DNA from 2 places in the Fictibacillus nanhaiensis genome. Region 2 is predicted to be linked to the other one. Evidence: a T-box and tRNA genes for the amino acid it is inferred to sense, from the RefSeq annotation. Region 2 holds a T-box; the other holds one or more tRNA genes.
The links. The T-box of region 2 lies ahead of ACFS5O_RS09855 (valine--tRNA ligase). A T-box ahead of a tRNA ligase gene usually reads a tRNA of that ligase, here a tRNA-Val.

Region 1: it has a tRNA-Val gene. The T-box ahead of ACFS5O_RS09855 (valine--tRNA ligase) is inferred to sense a tRNA for this amino acid. The anticodon was not compared.

What each region holds. Positions count from the first base shown of each region.
Region 1 is NZ_JBHUPF010000006.1:2,494,088-2,502,428, forward strand. It holds gene ACFS5O_RS16380 (SDR family NAD(P)-dependent oxidoreductase) at 16-762, opposite strand; gene ACFS5O_RS16385 (CotD family spore coat protein) at 885-1,334, opposite strand; gene ACFS5O_RS16390 (short-chain fatty acid transporter) at 1,510-2,835, shown strand; tRNA gene ACFS5O_RS16395 (tRNA-Val) at 2,905-2,980, opposite strand; gene ACFS5O_RS16400 (phosphatidylglycerophosphatase A family protein) at 3,100-3,657, opposite strand; gene ACFS5O_RS16405 (alpha/beta hydrolase) at 3,799-4,527, shown strand; gene ACFS5O_RS16410 (YjcG family protein) at 4,590-5,105, shown strand; gene ACFS5O_RS16415 (GNAT family N-acetyltransferase) at 5,111-5,545, shown strand; gene ACFS5O_RS16420 (YetF domain-containing protein) at 5,631-6,326, shown strand; gene ACFS5O_RS16425 (MBL fold metallo-hydrolase) at 6,298-7,212, opposite strand; gene ACFS5O_RS16430 (hypothetical protein) at 7,259-7,486, opposite strand; gene ACFS5O_RS16435 (hypothetical protein) at 7,611-7,958, opposite strand; gene ACFS5O_RS16440 (hypothetical protein) at 8,022-8,341, opposite strand, start outside.
Region 2 is NZ_JBHUPF010000006.1:1,249,901-1,258,241, reverse strand. It holds gene ACFS5O_RS09860 (bifunctional folylpolyglutamate synthase/dihydrofolate synthase) at 1-628, opposite strand, end outside; gene ACFS5O_RS09855 (valine--tRNA ligase) at 699-3,347, opposite strand; T-box leader at 3,394-3,616, opposite strand; gene ACFS5O_RS09850 (hypothetical protein) at 3,785-3,979, shown strand; gene ysxE (spore coat protein YsxE) at 4,242-5,315, opposite strand; gene ACFS5O_RS09840 (hypothetical protein) at 5,312-6,229, opposite strand; gene ACFS5O_RS09835 (LysM peptidoglycan-binding domain-containing protein) at 6,244-7,839, opposite strand; gene hemL (glutamate-1-semialdehyde 2,1-aminomutase) at 7,985-8,341, opposite strand, start outside.

The DNA of each region.
Region 1 (8,341 bases), 1.2 Mb from region 2:
TCACTACAGGAAACATTAATGTTCATAGATCATTTTTCTAGTCATCCCGCCATCGATCGTAATATTTTCCCCTGTAATAAAATTATTGTCAGACTGCGCTAAAAATAAGCATGCTCTTGAAATATCTGCTGGCATACCTACTCTCTTTGATAGATGCTGTTCATGATCGACTTCACGCAACTCCTTATAATCTCCTGTGTGAATCCAGCCAGGGCTTATAGAGTTTACGGTAATAAAATCTTCAGAGAATGATGCTGCTAAAGCATGAGTTAAAGCAACGATTCCACCCTTAGTCGCCGCATAGGCTTCAGAATGTGGCTCAGACATTGCTGCACGAGTGGAAGCCATATTGATAATGGATCCTCCACCTGATTGAGACATGTACTTGGCTGTTTCTCTTGAAAAAAGAAATACGCTTCTTAAGTTTGTGTTTAAAATATCATCCCATTCATCTACAGATAATTCATAAGGAGATTTCCATTTCGAAAGACCAGCATTGTTGATTAGGCACTGAATATCACCTAATTTATCATGTGTTTCTGCAACTGCTTGCATAATATCATCAGGATTCTTAACGTCACATGTTACCGCGATTGCTCTCTTTTCAATCGATGTAACTTCAGACAAGGTTGATTCTAGTTCATTTTTATCAAAGTCAATTAATGAAGGGATATAGCCTGCTTTGGCAAAATCGATTGCGATCTGTTTTCCTATCCCTTTAGCTGCTCCTGTAACGATTACAACCTTTTTATCACTACTCATTTTTCATACCTCCAGAATTTTTTTATGTACTAATCTATTCATTCCCCATACCGTATAATTTTCACACAAATTCATACAAAAATAGAATAGAAAAACTGCCGACAGAGTCGACAGCTTTACTATTACTTCTTTCTCCAAGGGCCACATGGGCCACATGGCGGTGGGCATGGTGGAGGACAAGGTGCCATGATTGGTTGTACCGTTCCACAAAGGTTTTGCTGCGTTGCTTGGTTTACGACGTTCGTGTTCTGCGGGAAGTAATGTACATATTTGTAGTTCATCTGATTGACTTGAGTCGTTTGCGTTGGATGAATCATCGGAACATATACATCTTGCTGGTTATATTGAACTTGTTGATTCGTTGGACTGAACTGTGCAGGCAAAACTTGAGGAGGGTAGTATTGAGATGGTGAGACTGCTGGGTATCCACATCCACCCATCTGTGGCATCTGTTGCATAGCTCCCATCGTAGGCGCCATCTGCCCCATTGCTCCCATCGTAGGTCCCATTGCACCCATATTAGGAACCATTCCCTTTTTGGCAAAAATGCCAGGGCGTTTAAATAAAGCCAAAAAAATGTTCTCCTTTCAAAAACCTTATATCCTATTTCTCTATATTTTATGTAGGACGACTTAAAAAGTTCGTCCATTTATCAATAAGTATTAAAAGGATTTTGTAGAAATTAATCGAACTGTACTTGAAATATATACTATTCAAATATCATTTAAGTGGAGAGGAAGAAGAAATTTGAAACTTTTAATTTCATTTTCAAACAGATTGATGCAAAGGTATATGCCTGACCCCTTCTTGTTAGTCATCTTACTGACATTCTTCGTATGTGGCCTAGCTTTATTAGCGACAGATAGCACCCCTGTAGAAATCGTTAATTATTGGGGTACAGGTTTTTGGAGTTTATTAACGTTTTCCATGCAGATGGTTTTAATATTAGTAACCGGTCATGTGATGGCAAGCTCCCCACTATTTAAGAAACTATTAGGTTCTTTAGCAAAGTTACCTAAAACACCAGGACAAGCTATTATTCTCGTAACATTGGTCGCGCTCGTCGCATGCTGGATCAATTGGGGATTCGGTCTTATAATTGGTGCTCTCTTCGCTAAAGAGATCGCAATAAAAGTAAAAGGTGTGGACTATCGGTTATTAATCGCAAGTGCTTATAGCGGTTTTATCATTTGGAGTGGAGGTCTATCAGGCTCTGTTGTCTTAACGATCGCTACACCTGGACACTTTACAGAGAATATTATGGGCGTTGTTCCAACGAGCGAGACAATTTTTTCATCGTTCAACTTCATCATTCTTGCAGGTCTATTCCTATTGGTACCGATTATTAATAGATTAATGGTCCCTCCAAGTGAAAAAGCGTTTGTAATCGATCCTGCATTGTTAGAGGAAAAAGAGTCTCTAGAAGCAGCAAGTAAAGAAGAAACAATTCAAACACCTGCTGACCGACTTGAGAATAGTCAGTTATTATCTATCCTCATCGGGCTTTTAGGAATTTCATACCTCGTCTATTATTTCACAAAAAATGGCTTCACCTTAAATCTGGATATTGTTAACTTTTTATTCCTATTTATCGGTATCATCTTACATAAAACACCACGGTTGTTTTTGAAAGCGGTTACGGATGCTGTCAAAAATGCAAGCGGTATTATTATTCAGTTTCCTTTTTATGCAGGACTAATGGGTATCGTGACTTCATCAGGATTAGTGGCTGTTCTGTCCAATATGCTTATTTCCTTCTCAAACGAACATACTTTTCATTTGTTTACATTATGGAGTGCAGGTCTTGTTAACTTTTTTGTTCCTTCTGGCGGTGGACAATGGGCGGTTCAAGGACCTGTTATGTTAGAAGCAGCGCAAAACTTAGGTGTTTCTCTATCAAAAACAGCAATGGCAGTAGCTTGGGGGGATGCATGGACAAACATGATTCAACCATTCTATGCCCTTCCCGCTTTAGCTATTGCGGGATTAAAAGCAAAAGACATCATGGGGTACGGACTTGTTATGATGATTATTACAGGGGTCTTCATCTCTGGCGTGTTTTTGTTGCTATAACACACAAAATTTAACTAAAAAATGATCAAAAAAACCTCCTTATCGCTAAGGAGGTTTACTTATTATGTATGGTGACTCGAGAGGGGTTCGAACCCCCGACCTCTACCCTGTCAAGGTAGCGCTCTCCCAGCTGAGCTATCGAATCGATATCTTTGTCCAACAAAAATTATTATATATGCTTTTTAAGAGTTTTGACAACACTTTTCTTTATGGTAAATCAAAAAAGACATCTTCAATGATGTTTGAAGTGTCTTTTTTGATTTGTTATCCGATTTTCTCTTCTTCATCACGAATCTTAATCTCTTCTAGATCAAGCCGCTCCTGCTTATCTCGAAGTCTGTGTGCGAGTCGACTTGATGCGTTAGCTGCAATACTTGCAACAAGGTCATCTAAAAATGTGTGCACTTTACCATTTGCTATCTTTGTATCTAATTTTTGAATAATACCCATCTTAAATTTATCTAGGTGCCCAAAAGTTGTAACGGCTATCGATCCATATCCGAAAACGGCTCCAAGTGCGATTGTTTCATCTACCCCAAACAAACCTTCATCTTGTTCAACGATACTTTGAAGGGGTTCAGACAATTTTCTTTGTTCCGCTAGCATATCAAGTTCTACACCAACAAGAATGGCATGCTGGATCTCGCGCTTCATAAGAACAGCATCGACGCTCTCTATACATTCTTCTTTCGTTAAGCCAGGTGAAAATGGTATCTGCATTTCATATACAATCTCAGCAATTTCAGGAATTGTGACGCCTCTTTCATTCAACAGCCTTCTTGCAGCTGCTTCAACTTCTCGACTGTGCACTCTATTATTCAACAGACTTCACCTCTTCTTAATGTTCGATCTCTTTTGGCAAAACGAATTGATTCTTTCATTATATCATTATGTGATACAATAATACGAGTTGAATGAAAACGCTTATAATTTAAAGATCAGTCAGCACAGGAGGTACTTTTTATGGCCATACTTAAAGGTTCAATCACAGATGATACAATATACAGCAACTACTTGGATGAAGAAATTGATTTGCTCATTTATTTGCCTGCAAAGTTTACTCCACTCGTTAAATACCCGATCCTAATCGCCCAAGATGGCAGAGATTACTTTCAGTTAGGAAAACTAGCTAAAACCGCTGATCGTTTAATGGAAGAAGAAAACTTGCAGAGCTGTATCATTGTTGGTGTTAATCATAAAGGCATCGAAGATCGAAAAGCAAAATACGACCCAACAGGAGAAAAACACGAAAATTACATTCGATTTATGGCCTTTGAACTTACCTCTTACTTAAATGAGAAGTTTAACACACTCCAACTTGGTGCGGGTATGGGCTTAATCGGAGATTCTCTAGGTGGTTACATAGCATTTAAGCTTAGCATTCTGTATCCGAACACGTTCGGTAAAGTAATCGTCCAGTCTCCTTACGTTCCTGAAAGTCTTATTGAGACCGTAGAATCGATCGAACAGATGCAAACGTTGACCATTTATCACTCAATAGGTGATGAAGAAGAGCAATTTACGAATCCTGAAGGAATAACGAAAGATTTTTTAACGCCAAACAGACAACTGAGTGAGCTTCTAAATAATTTGGCTCTCGATTATAAATACGCCGAGTTTCAAGGAAATCATCTCTGGGTAAATTGGCAGAAAGACTTAATTCCCGCGTTAAAGTTTATTTACAGCGACTAGTAACTGTGGGAAATAAATAGAATATTTGGTATACTAGTTCAAAAGATGAGGGAGGAAGAAATATGAAATACGGCATTGCAATTTTTCCATCAAAAAATCTACAAGATAAAGTGAATTCCTACCGAAAACGGTATGATCCGCATTATGCCCTTATCGCACCTCACATTACTCTTAAGGAGCCTTATGAGGCAACTGAAGAAGAAATTCAAGAACAAATCTCTTATATTTCTTCTGTTGCAAAGAACATAGATCCTTTTTCTATTCTAATTAATAAAGTAGGATCTTTCCATCCTGTCAACAACGTAATCTTTCTAAAAGTTAATGAAGCTGATGAGATTAAATCACTGCATGAGCAGTTATATTCTGGTCCGCTTGAACACCAACAACCATACAATTTTGTACCGCATTTAACACTTGGACAAAAGCTATCTGATGAAGAACATTCAGACGTTTTAGAACGCTTACGTATGATAGACATCGAACATGAAGAACGAATCGATCGTTTTCAACTTCTCTATCAACTGGATAACGGATCATGGACAGTTTATGAAACATTTCGACTTGGAAAAGGAGTTTAATAAGATTGATTAAAACGTATACAACGAACGAGCAAGGTTTTCAAGATGCACTAGCTGTAAGAAAAGATGTTTTCGTTCGCGAACAGCAGATTGATGAAAAAGAAGAGATTGATAACAATGAAGATGCGTCCTTACACTTTGTTCTTTACGATGGAGACACACCGATTGGTGCGGCAAGACTTCGTGAAGTGAATGGAGAAGGTAAAGTAGAACGCGTCTGTATCTTGTCTTCTCATCGAAAAAAAGGACTAGGAGAAGAATTGATGAAAGCTATGGAAACAGCAGCCATCAAACGTTCTTTACCGAGCCTTATATTATATGCGCAAACTCAGGCAGAAGACTTTTATAAAAAACTTGGGTATGTAACAACCTCAAAAGAACCATTTCTTGATGCTAACATTCCGCATGTAGCAATGAAAAAAGCATTGAAATCGTCGTAGTGGCGATTTCAATGCTTTTATTGTTTATTCCCGTCTAATCTCGTCAAAACTGTTATATAAAACGTACGTTGAGGAGAATAGGTTGATGGACATTCATGTTGGGCAATTGACGACAGAACTAATCGTAGGGTTTATCGCTCTCTTTTTATTAACAAAAATTTTAGGAAAAACACAGATCTCACAAATAACCCCCTTTGATTTTATATCGTCTATTTTCTTGGGAGAATTAGTTGGTAATGCTATGTATGATGATGAGACTTCTATATTCGTCATCTTGTATGCGATTGTGGTTTGGGGCTCTATGGTTTATATTGTTGAAATTATTACTCAGAAATTTAAGGGAACACGAAAATTTCTGGAAGGCGCACCTACTATTGTCATACGGAACGGACTAATCGATCGTGATATGCTTAAAAAGAGCAAACTAGACATCAACCAACTTCAAAACTTAGTTAGACAAAAAGGTTTTTTCGGCTTAAGAGAAGTTGAGTATGCCATTTTAGAATCTAATGGATCATTAAGTATATTGCCTAAATATCAATACGGCCCACCAAACAGACAGGATTTGAACCTGCAAAGTCAGGAGCAGCCGGAATTGCCCATTACTCTCATATTAGATGGTGAACTTAACCACGATAACCTATCAACAGCGGGACTATCAAAAAATAAACTTTTAGAACAAATACACAAACATGGGTATTCTGATATAACAGAAGTCGTGTATGCAGAATTTTCAGAAGGTAAACTGTTAGTTATGCCTTGTACGAAACCGAAAAAATAACAGGTTTGCCACCCATTATCTTATATACTGCACTTTCGTTCTCTAGCAATTGTATAAGATGTGCAGAGATGGCCGTTCGAAACAAGGAATATGAACCTAAATTTGCCGGTTCAACTTCGTATTTCATTAGCATGGACGCTACGATATTCTCAAATGATATTCCAAAATCACTTGAATGGTTAATTACATTTTGCACTTCTAAAGTAATTTGCTCATGGATTAGGATGTTATCTTGAATTACATTTTTATACTCGGTTACAAAGTTACCATGACCAGGGACCATTCCTTCTACATCTATCATCTTCAACTTGTGAAGCGTTGCTATGTTTTCACTTGCATCAACAATAAAAGGGATCTTATGCTTTTGGAGCACATCTTTTCCTAAAAAAGCATCGGCTGCATATAAAATACCGCGGAATAAGATACCATGTTGATTATAACTATGACCTGGAAGATGAATAACTTGTACTTCTGGAAATGGTTCTAAATATCCTTCTGAACAAATTTCATCAACACGTATAGCTGGTGCTTCTAAAAATTTATTTCTCATTTCATTTAACGGCGAATTTCCATTTGATAAGTAGATCGGTTCTAATATAGGATTTCTCATAATTGCTTCTTCTAGTGCAGGGGCGATTGTATGTACATCAACGTTTTGTTGTATATAAAAAGCTCCTCCAAAATGGTCGGCATGTGCATGTGTAATAAAAAGATGAGTTAACGGAAGCTCCTCACTTCGAAGTTGCTTTATCACTTTTTTTGCTGCTGATGATTCAAGACCAGCATCAATTAACATACCTTTACTCTTATCTTCAGTCACGATATACCCAATATTGACAGCACTCTTGAAATAATAACAGCCTGTTGAAAGTTCGATGAATTCCACTATAAAACACTCCAAGTCTTTATGTTCTGAACAAAAAAAGAAACCATCATATGGTTTCGTTGATCATGAGTCCTTTACCTTCTATTTCACTTAAGATTTGATTAAAGCTGGTTTTTTCTTCAAAAGTTAAACTCTTCTTTTGCTGAAAGGAACGTACATCTTCATTTTGAATAGGAGGAACACTAGCAACAACAGGTAATCCTCTTTCGGCTTTTTCCATCCTACTGGCATATTGCATCTGCTGAATGGGTAAGTACGGCAAGATATATCCCATCAAAATCCTCTCCTTTATCATTACTTCTATATTTCTTACCCTATTCCTTTTAAATCTATGTTTTTCAAGTGTAATAAAAAAAGAGCACTCCGTTGAGAGTACTCTAAAGAAACATTTGGATTGCTTAGACCCAAGGATCATAGTGGCAGCTTGTGCTTGAGCTTGAGCTGGAACTTGAGCTTGGGCTAGAAGAAGATTCATGTTTTGAAGAAGATTCATGCTTTGAACTAGATTCGTGCTTCGAGCTAGATTCATGCTTTGAGCTAGATTCATGTTTAGAAGATGACTCATGTTTGTGGCTAGACTCATGTTTATGACTAGACTCCCATTTGCTAGAGCTTGATTCGCACTCTACCTTCTTTTCATGAATGATAACTTTATCTGCTTTGATGATTACTTTATCAGCATAAACCTTCTTATGTTTTTTATGCTTCTTCTTCTTCTTCCTTTTACAATAATAACAATCTTCCATGTTACAACCTCCTCGTATAGTACATCATATGCAAGTCTGACGAGTTGGTTATAGGCTGTCTCACTAAAAGTTAATCGCTATATGATTAACTGCTTTTGTTCGGTAGTTTTGTTTATGAAAATAAACAAATGCTTCTACCGTAATGTTATCATCGATACCACTCTTAAAGGGAATCTGGAAATCATCCAAAGAGAGTTTATCACCACTTTTAAATGTGGTTTCACGTAACGGGCAGATCCACATTTCTCCCCGTTCTTTAGCTTTTTCTGCCCACTCATTATCCATGTACATCCAAATAGACTGTGTCATCTCTTCCTGTGTAGGTGATGCGATCAAAGAGATGATTTTCCCTTTTAACGCACAAGCCTCTGCAGGTTGAAATC
Region 2 (8,341 bases):
TTACTTCACGAGCTTCCTTTTGATCTGCTGTTGTAATTACAGGAACATCCTTCTTGATGATCCCCGCCTTTTGAAACGCAATCTCTTTAAGTGTGTCACCGAGTATGCCCATATGATCAAACCCTATGTTAGTAATGAGGCTTAAAATAGGCGTGATCACGTTAGTAGAATCGTAAAGACCTCCTAGTCCTGTTTCATATACAACGATATCAGGTTGTTTGTCAGCAAAATAAAGAAGTGAGATGACGGTTATCACTTCAAACTCAGTAGGACTTCCTAGCTCCGTTAAAGAAACTTCTTCAACATGTGGCCGAACGATTCTTGCATAATGAAGAATTTCATCATCAGAAATAGGAATTCTGTTCAGCGACACTCTCTCGTTGAAGGAAATAAGATAAGGTGATGTAAACGTACCTACCGAATAACCTGCTTCATTCAAGATGCTTCTTATGAACTCTACAGTTGATCCCTTACCGTTTGTTCCCGCAATATGTATACACGTTATCTTTTTTTCAGGGTTACCCGTTCGTTCTAAAAGCCATTCCACTCTTTTCAGTCCTGGTTTTATACCAAATTTCAATAAGCTATGAATCCACTCTAATGCTTCTCGATAAGTATTCAAATTAATACCGCCTTTCTCTAATCAAAAAGAAGGCGAATCCCTGCTGAAATAAGGATTCGCCTCGTATAATTGATAGTTAGCTTTGAAGTTCTTTTATACGCGCCAATACGTTATCAAGTTTCTCTTGATAATCCGCTTCTTTAGCACGCTCTTCTTCTATTACCTTTTCAGGCGCCTTCTTCATAAATCCTTCATTGCTTAATTTTTTCTGTACGCGTTCTACTTCTTTCGCGTATTTTTCTGCTTCTTTTTCAAGTCTCTTGATTTCTTCATCAATATTTAACAACCCTTCAAGTGGAAGGTACATTTCTAAACCTGTTAAAATTGTGCTCATGCTCTTCTCAGGTGCTGAGATCTCATCTGAGATGATGAGTTCTCCTGGGTTACAGAAACGAACTAAATACTGACGATTTGATTCAAGAGCTTTAAGGATTTCTTTATTTTTTGGTTTGATCTGCAGCTCGATCGGCTTACTCGGTGCAACGTTCATTTCAGAACGAATGTTACGAACGGAACGGATCACTTCAGTAATAAGCGCAAACTCTTTAGCTGCTTCAGGGAAATGAAGGTCTTCACGTTTTTCTGGCCAAGCAGCAATCGTGATCGATTCACCTTTATGAGGCAAGTGCTGCCAGATCTCTTCTGTAATAAATGGCATGAAAGGATGAAGCAATCTTAACGTTTGGTCTAACACGTAAGCTAGAACGGAACGAGTTGTTTTCTTCGCTTCTTCATCTTCCCCATAAAGTGGAAGTTTCGCCATTTCAATGTACCAATCACAAAGGTCATCCCAGATAAAGTTATAGAGCAGACGTCCCACTTCTCCAAACTCGTAAGCATCGATCAGACGAGTGATGTCTTCTGATGTTTCGTTCAATCGCGTTAAGATCCATTGATCAGCGAGTGATTTCTTTCCGCTTAAATCGATCTCTTCATACTGCATACCATCCATGTTCATTAAAGCAAAACGAGAGGCGTTCCAGATTTTATTGGCAAAGTTCCATGTAGATTCTACCTTTTCCCAATAAAAACGAAGGTCGTTTCCAGGTGAACTTCCTGTAGATAAGAAGAAACGCAATGCATCCGCGCCATACTTCTCGATAACATCCATCGGGTCAACACCATTGCCGAGTGATTTACTCATCTTTCTTCCTTCGGAGTCACGAACGAGACCGTGAATCAGTACATCATTAAACGGCTTTTGTTCCGTAAACTCGATCGATTGGAAGACCATTCTTGAAACCCAGAACGTAATGATATCGTAACCTGTAACGAGTACGTTTCCTGGGAAGTAACGTTTGTAGTCAGCCGATTCTTCATCAGGCCACCCCATCGTTGAGAACGGCCATAGAGCAGACGAGAACCACGTGTCTAGTACATCTGTATCCTGCTCCCAGTTTTCAGGGTCTTTTGGTTCTGTCTTACCAACATAGATCTCTCCTGTTTCTTTATGGAACCATGCAGGGATTCGGTGACCCCACCAAAGTTGGCGAGAGATACACCAATCACGAATGTTTTCGATCCAACGCATATACGTGTTCTCGAAACGATCAGGAACAAAGTTAATCTTATCTTCACCTTTTTGAAGCTTGATCGCTTCATCTGCTAACGGCTGCATCTTAACAAACCACTGTGTTGAAAGATATGGTTCAACGACTGCTCCACTTCGCTCAGAGTGCCCAACAGAATGAATATGCTCTTCAATCTTGAACAATACACCTTGCTCTTGAAGATCTTTAACGATCTGCTTCCGACACTCAAATCGGTCTAGTCCTTGATAAGCTCCAGCATTGTCATTCATCTGACCGCCTTCATCCATGACAAGGATACGCTCAAGGTTATGTCTGTTCCCGATCTCAAAATCATTCGGATCATGCGCAGGCGTAATTTTTACAGCACCTGATCCAAATTCCATATCAACATAATCATCTCCAACAATTTCGATCTCGCGTCCCACGATTGGCAGAATCGCTTTTTTGCCGATTAAATGTTGATAACGCTCATCTTTCGGGTGTACAGCGATCGCTGTATCACCAAGCATCGTCTCAGGACGAGTTGTAGCTACTTCGATATGTCCAGATCCATCAGCTAGTGGATACTTCATGTGGTAGAACGCACCTTGAACATCTTGGTGGATAACTTCAATATCAGAAAGAGCAGTTTTTGTCTTTGGATCCCAGTTGATAATATACTCACCACGGTAGATCAAGCCTTTTTCATAAAGAGTAACGAAAACTTCTTTTACGGCTTCAGACAATCCCTCATCTAATGTAAAGCGTTCACGAGAGTAATCTAGACCGAGCCCTAGTTTTGCCCATTGCTTACGAATGAACTCTGCATACTCTTCTTTCCATTCCCATGACTTCTCTAGAAATTTTTCACGACCTAAGTCATATCGCGAGATTCCTTCTTCACGAAGTTTTCCTTCTACTTTCGCTTGGGTCGCAATACCCGCATGGTCCATCCCAGGCAACCATAGAACATCGTATCCTTGCATACGTTTTGTTCGCGTTAAGATATCTTGAAGCGTTGTATCCCATGCATGGCCGAGGTGTAGTTTCCCTGTTACGTTAGGAGGTGGAATTACAATCGTATACGGCTGTTCCCCTTCCTCACTCTTTGCTTCAAAAAATTTCCCTTTCAACCAAAAATCATAACGATTTTCTTCTGTAGCCTTCGGATCATACTTCGTTGGCATCGTTAGCTCTTTCTGTTCTTTCGTCATTCTATTCTCCTCCTTTATTTCTAAAAAACAAAAAAGCCCTCTCGTCAAAAAGGACGAAAGGACTCCGCGGTACCACCTTTATTTACAGCAAGTCTAAATAAACTTGCTGTACACTCATGAATAACGGATGGACCGTCTTCTCCTACTTCAAGTTTCAGAGAAGATGCTCAAGGGCGACTTCCAACGAACTTTCCTTAAGGATTCTTTCAGCTGATGAATCCTCTCTCTAAAAGGTGTTCTGTTGTACTATTCCCTGTCTACGCGACAATATAGAATCTGAATATATTTTATACAACTTATCTGTTTTTAGTCAATAGTATTGCCGTAACTTGTAAAAGTTATTCTATGCTTTTGACCCTTCTTTCGTGACAGCTTGTCTTTCACATTAATCATATTGATGCATAAATTATAAAAAATGGGCGATTGGAGGGCTTGTCTTGTCTAGAAAATATTTTCGAAAAACACGTTTTCCTGGGTGGTTTATCACACTTAAACAAACGATCGGACAATTGACTGCGCCACTTATTGTCTTTCAGCTTTTAAGGACGATACTATTTCCATCTGCTGTTGATTTTATCATCCTTTTAACCTTAGTGATCCTCCATGTATGTTTCGCTTATGATGTGCTTTAACATGTGTTTTTTTCTTATAGGCTGTTTTCTTATAGATTGTTACTTTCAAATTCTTTTCTACTTTGAGTGTTGATTGGAGTGGAAGGTGTGAGACTCTAGGCTAGGACAGGCGGACAGGTGAGACACTTAAAAGTGACACGTACGAATGTGGCTCACCGTCTGCCCCGAGGAAAGTGAGCAGCCTGGAACGGAAATCAACTACTTTCAAAAGCTGTATAGGTTATGAAAACAGCCTAAAACAAAAAAAGATCACATATAGCCGTTATATGTGATCTCCATCATCATTTATGTGAATTTTTGTTGGAATTGAATCTGTCGGTTCGATTAGCGCAGGTGGTGGAGCCATCATAATCGCATCACAGAAATTTCGGATTTTTTTCATTGCTCTTATTCTGCTCTCCAGCCTATGCACCATTTCAATTTGAGAGTAATCATTGCGTTTCATACAATAGAGATCCACTGCATTAAACACAGGTTCAGGATAAGATAAATAACTAATTAATAATCCTCTTTCTTCGTTTAACAACGGAACGTGTTTTTCATACAGATCTAATAAAGATTTTCCTTCTTCGGGAGTCCATTCTTTTTGATGTGCCGCTCTTCTAAAATAAACCGCTAAATCTCTGATCGGCGTATCTAGAACGGCTTTTTCAAAATTGAGTAGATGACCTTCCCCAGTTGGATTAAAGATCAAATGATTTCTTGAAACCTTTCCATGACAAAGTACGCTCCGATAACGTTTTTCTCTTTGACACGTTTCATACCACTCTTTTAATCTTCTTTTTGCTTCTTCTGTCATTCTCATAATTTGATGAAAATGACTGAGATAGGTTAGCTCGAAGGGAGACATATACGTTTTCTGTTCTGCTTCTTCCGTAAATCTCTCCATCTCATATTGCCTATTTTCCCACCTGTTCATGAGATACTGATACGAATGTTCGACCACTTCATTTGAAAAGTCTTGCTCTTTCAGTGTTAAGGCATGGATCTTTCCTAAGTGATCGATAAGAACCTCGTCTTTCGCTCTCTCGTTTCTTTCATCAGACGCAAACCATGGCATTAAATAATACGTTCTAGATCCTAACTGAACTGTATAATCACCAAACTTTGTTGGATATAGAGGAACGACCTGATGAAAACCAATTTCAGATAGACGCTGAATCACATGCGTAAACCAGCTTCTTTCGTCTTCTGTCATTTCTGCTTCTTTCAGTGCAAATGTACCCCTTTTCGTTATGACCTTCTTTACTTTCCCATGCTGCTCTATCTTCTCGGGAAATAGATCATAATGAAAAAGGACGGGCCCGTAATTTAATGTTTCTCTTTCCGTTGTCATAGGGCCACCTTCCTTCTTTTTTCATCAAACCATTCGGTTACCGTTTTGACCAGTATTCGATTACTTTCCCAGCAATCTTCATACTTCTTCAAACCGTCTATCATTCTTTCTAAGGAGCTGTTATCCAATTGATCTAAACAATCATATAGTTCCCAAGGCGTAACGACCTCAGCTAAAAGCAATAACCCTTGTTCACGGTCCAAAGAAAAATGCTTATTCACCTCCGTTAACAGAAGTTTTAACGAAGAAGGTGAGGTTTGTTCCAGCCACTCAACTAAAAACTTACGAAGTGGCAGATACCCCTTTATTGGTAAAGATTCACCGCCCTGATAAAATAAGAAATGAAAAATCTTCCTACCATTTTTTACGCTTAGCTCTTTATCAAGAACAGGTAATGCATGATTTCTTAATTTATTTTTAATAGCATGAGAAAAATCCAATCGTTGCTTACTCTCTTTTATACTTGTAACCATACATTGAAAGTTCGCTTCTAAATACTTTTCTGCCAGCGTGATACAAGATTTTAGATCAAAAACAGGATGTCTGGTTTGTTTCACGAAAACATCTTGTTTATCCGAAGACATTGCCGTATTTAGTAATGTTCCAATGAATTGTCCCCAGCGTTCTACGTCTTCACATCCATACCATTCTTCTGCATGATCGTGAACCGTTAGCCACTTGTTACCATATTTTATGGCAGGTTCACCGCTTTTAGTACGAATCATACGATCTGGCACGGCGCCAGAGCCTTTTGAAGACTCATCGCGCCATCTTATGTGCCAATGTAAATTTTCTTTTTCACTCCAATAACGGATACGTTTCTCTCCATAATCAGTCATGATCAGATGGGGTCTTTCTTTCCACCGTATCCCATAAAGTTCATATTCTTTTTCTAAGGTGTTGATCAGCTCCATAATAGCACCTCAACTTAACGTGAACTTACTGGGATATATATGATCTGCCCTTCGGATACTTCACCTTGCTGCAGTTGATTCATACGCATGAGTGTATTCAATGAGATATCATATCTTTCACAGATACGTTCTAAAGAATCTCCGCGTTGAAGAATATACATTTTCATTTTAGAAAAACGGTCTTCTTTAGCAGAAAGCATCTTTGTTAAATAAAGGGCATTTTCGTCTCTAGGTTCCTCACGCTCTTTTTTCATTTCAATCGATTCTGCTTCAGTCTCATATTCTTCATAACTCGTATCGTAGGATTCATAAGTGGTTTCTTGATCTTCTTCAGCTTCGTTGTAACTTACATTCTCGTATTCTTGCTCATCTTCATATGATTGTTCACCATACTCGTATGAAGGACGTTGAGCAGCATCTTGCTGATATTGGTAATTTCCGTACTGATTGGATGGTTGCTGATAAGCATCTTCCTGTTGATATGCTTCTTGTTGCTGATAAGCGTCTTGCTGTTGATATGCTTCTTGCTGCTGGTATTCATCATCCTGCTGATACCCGCCTTGATTCTGATACGAAGTTTGTTGCTGGTAAGCTTCGTGTTGCTGATATGGATTGTAGGTGTAAGGTCGATTCGTATCTTGATAAGTTTGACCGTATTGAGGAGAGTTTGATTGTGAATCATCCGTTTCTTCTTGATAAGAAGCATCATAGCTCTCATAATCACCTTCTACGTAATCATAAGCTTCTGTATCAATCGTTTCTTCCATCTCTTCTACCTCTCCATAAAACTGTGAAGGCTCTTCATCTGAATCTGCAGTTTCATCTAATGCTGAAGGTTCATTGTTTCTTGTGTCATCCATGGAGAACGCAATAGCTTTTAACGAATCAAATGTAGCTTCCATCGTCCGATCATCTTGTGCCTCAAAGTGCGGTTTAAATTCAAACGGTGTTGTCTTTTCTGAACGAACGTCAGCTTCTTTCTCATCAAATCTAGCTGCAAATTCATTAAGATGTGTAGACTGTGAAGGAACACCACCACTTTGACGTGCTTCAAACTGAAAAGGAGTGAAAATATCTTGTTTTTCTTCTTTATGAGAAGATCTTTCTTCTACGGCACTCGTTCGAACCGCTTCTTGAGGAAGGTCGTATGATTGAATTTCTTGACGCTGCTTCTCATCTTTAATCCCGTAAATACAGATCGAAGCAGAAAGTTCAAAGCAAGTTGAGTTTGGAAGCTCATATTCAAATGATTCGACTTCCACTTTTACCTCATTTGAATCATCTACCCGATACGACGGGATGGTGATATCCACTGGAAAACGATGCACAAGATCTATCATCCCATCTTCTGCTACGTTCAGTTGAGTAAGAGAGCGGTAAGACATACTCTCAGAGAACGAACTCTGATCGGTTACACCTTCATTCTGCTCTTGCTTTTCACACCGGTATCTGCCATTTAATATAAGGGCTCCCTTGATATAAACCTGTCCGGCTTCCTCGGTGATACGAATCTCAGGATTTAGTGACATCGACAAAACTTCAGCTACTTCCTGTCCTTTCTTTAGCCAAACAGACTCCTCAATGGAGAAACGCAGCTTCGATTGACTCATGCCCTTCTCCTCCTTTCAGGTTGCATATAGTTATACAATATAGGTGTATGAGTGAACAGGGCGAAATATGATTTTTATTCGATGTAAGGTTCTTAAAAAACAAGAATAGCGTCCGCTAAAAGTAAGCGGACGCTACGAAACATGACTATTTTAATTGAGAAAATGCTTTTCTAAACGCTGCAATTGTTTTATTAATATCGTCTTCTGTATGAGCTGTAGACAAGAATAACCCTTCAAATTGTGAAGGAGGCAATGAGATTCCTTCTTGAATCATCGTTTTAAAGCAAGCATTAAAGTGATCTAAATTGGATTGCTTAGCCGTTTCATAATTAATAACATCTTGATTTGTGAAGAAGAAGCCAATCATGCTTCCTGCACGGTTGATCGTATGTGCGACACCATAATGCTCGGCAGCTTCAGAGATACCTGAAGCTAGTTGATCTCCAAGTTTTTGAAAGTAGGTGTAACTTTCTTTTGTAAGTTGTGAAAGTGTAGCATAACC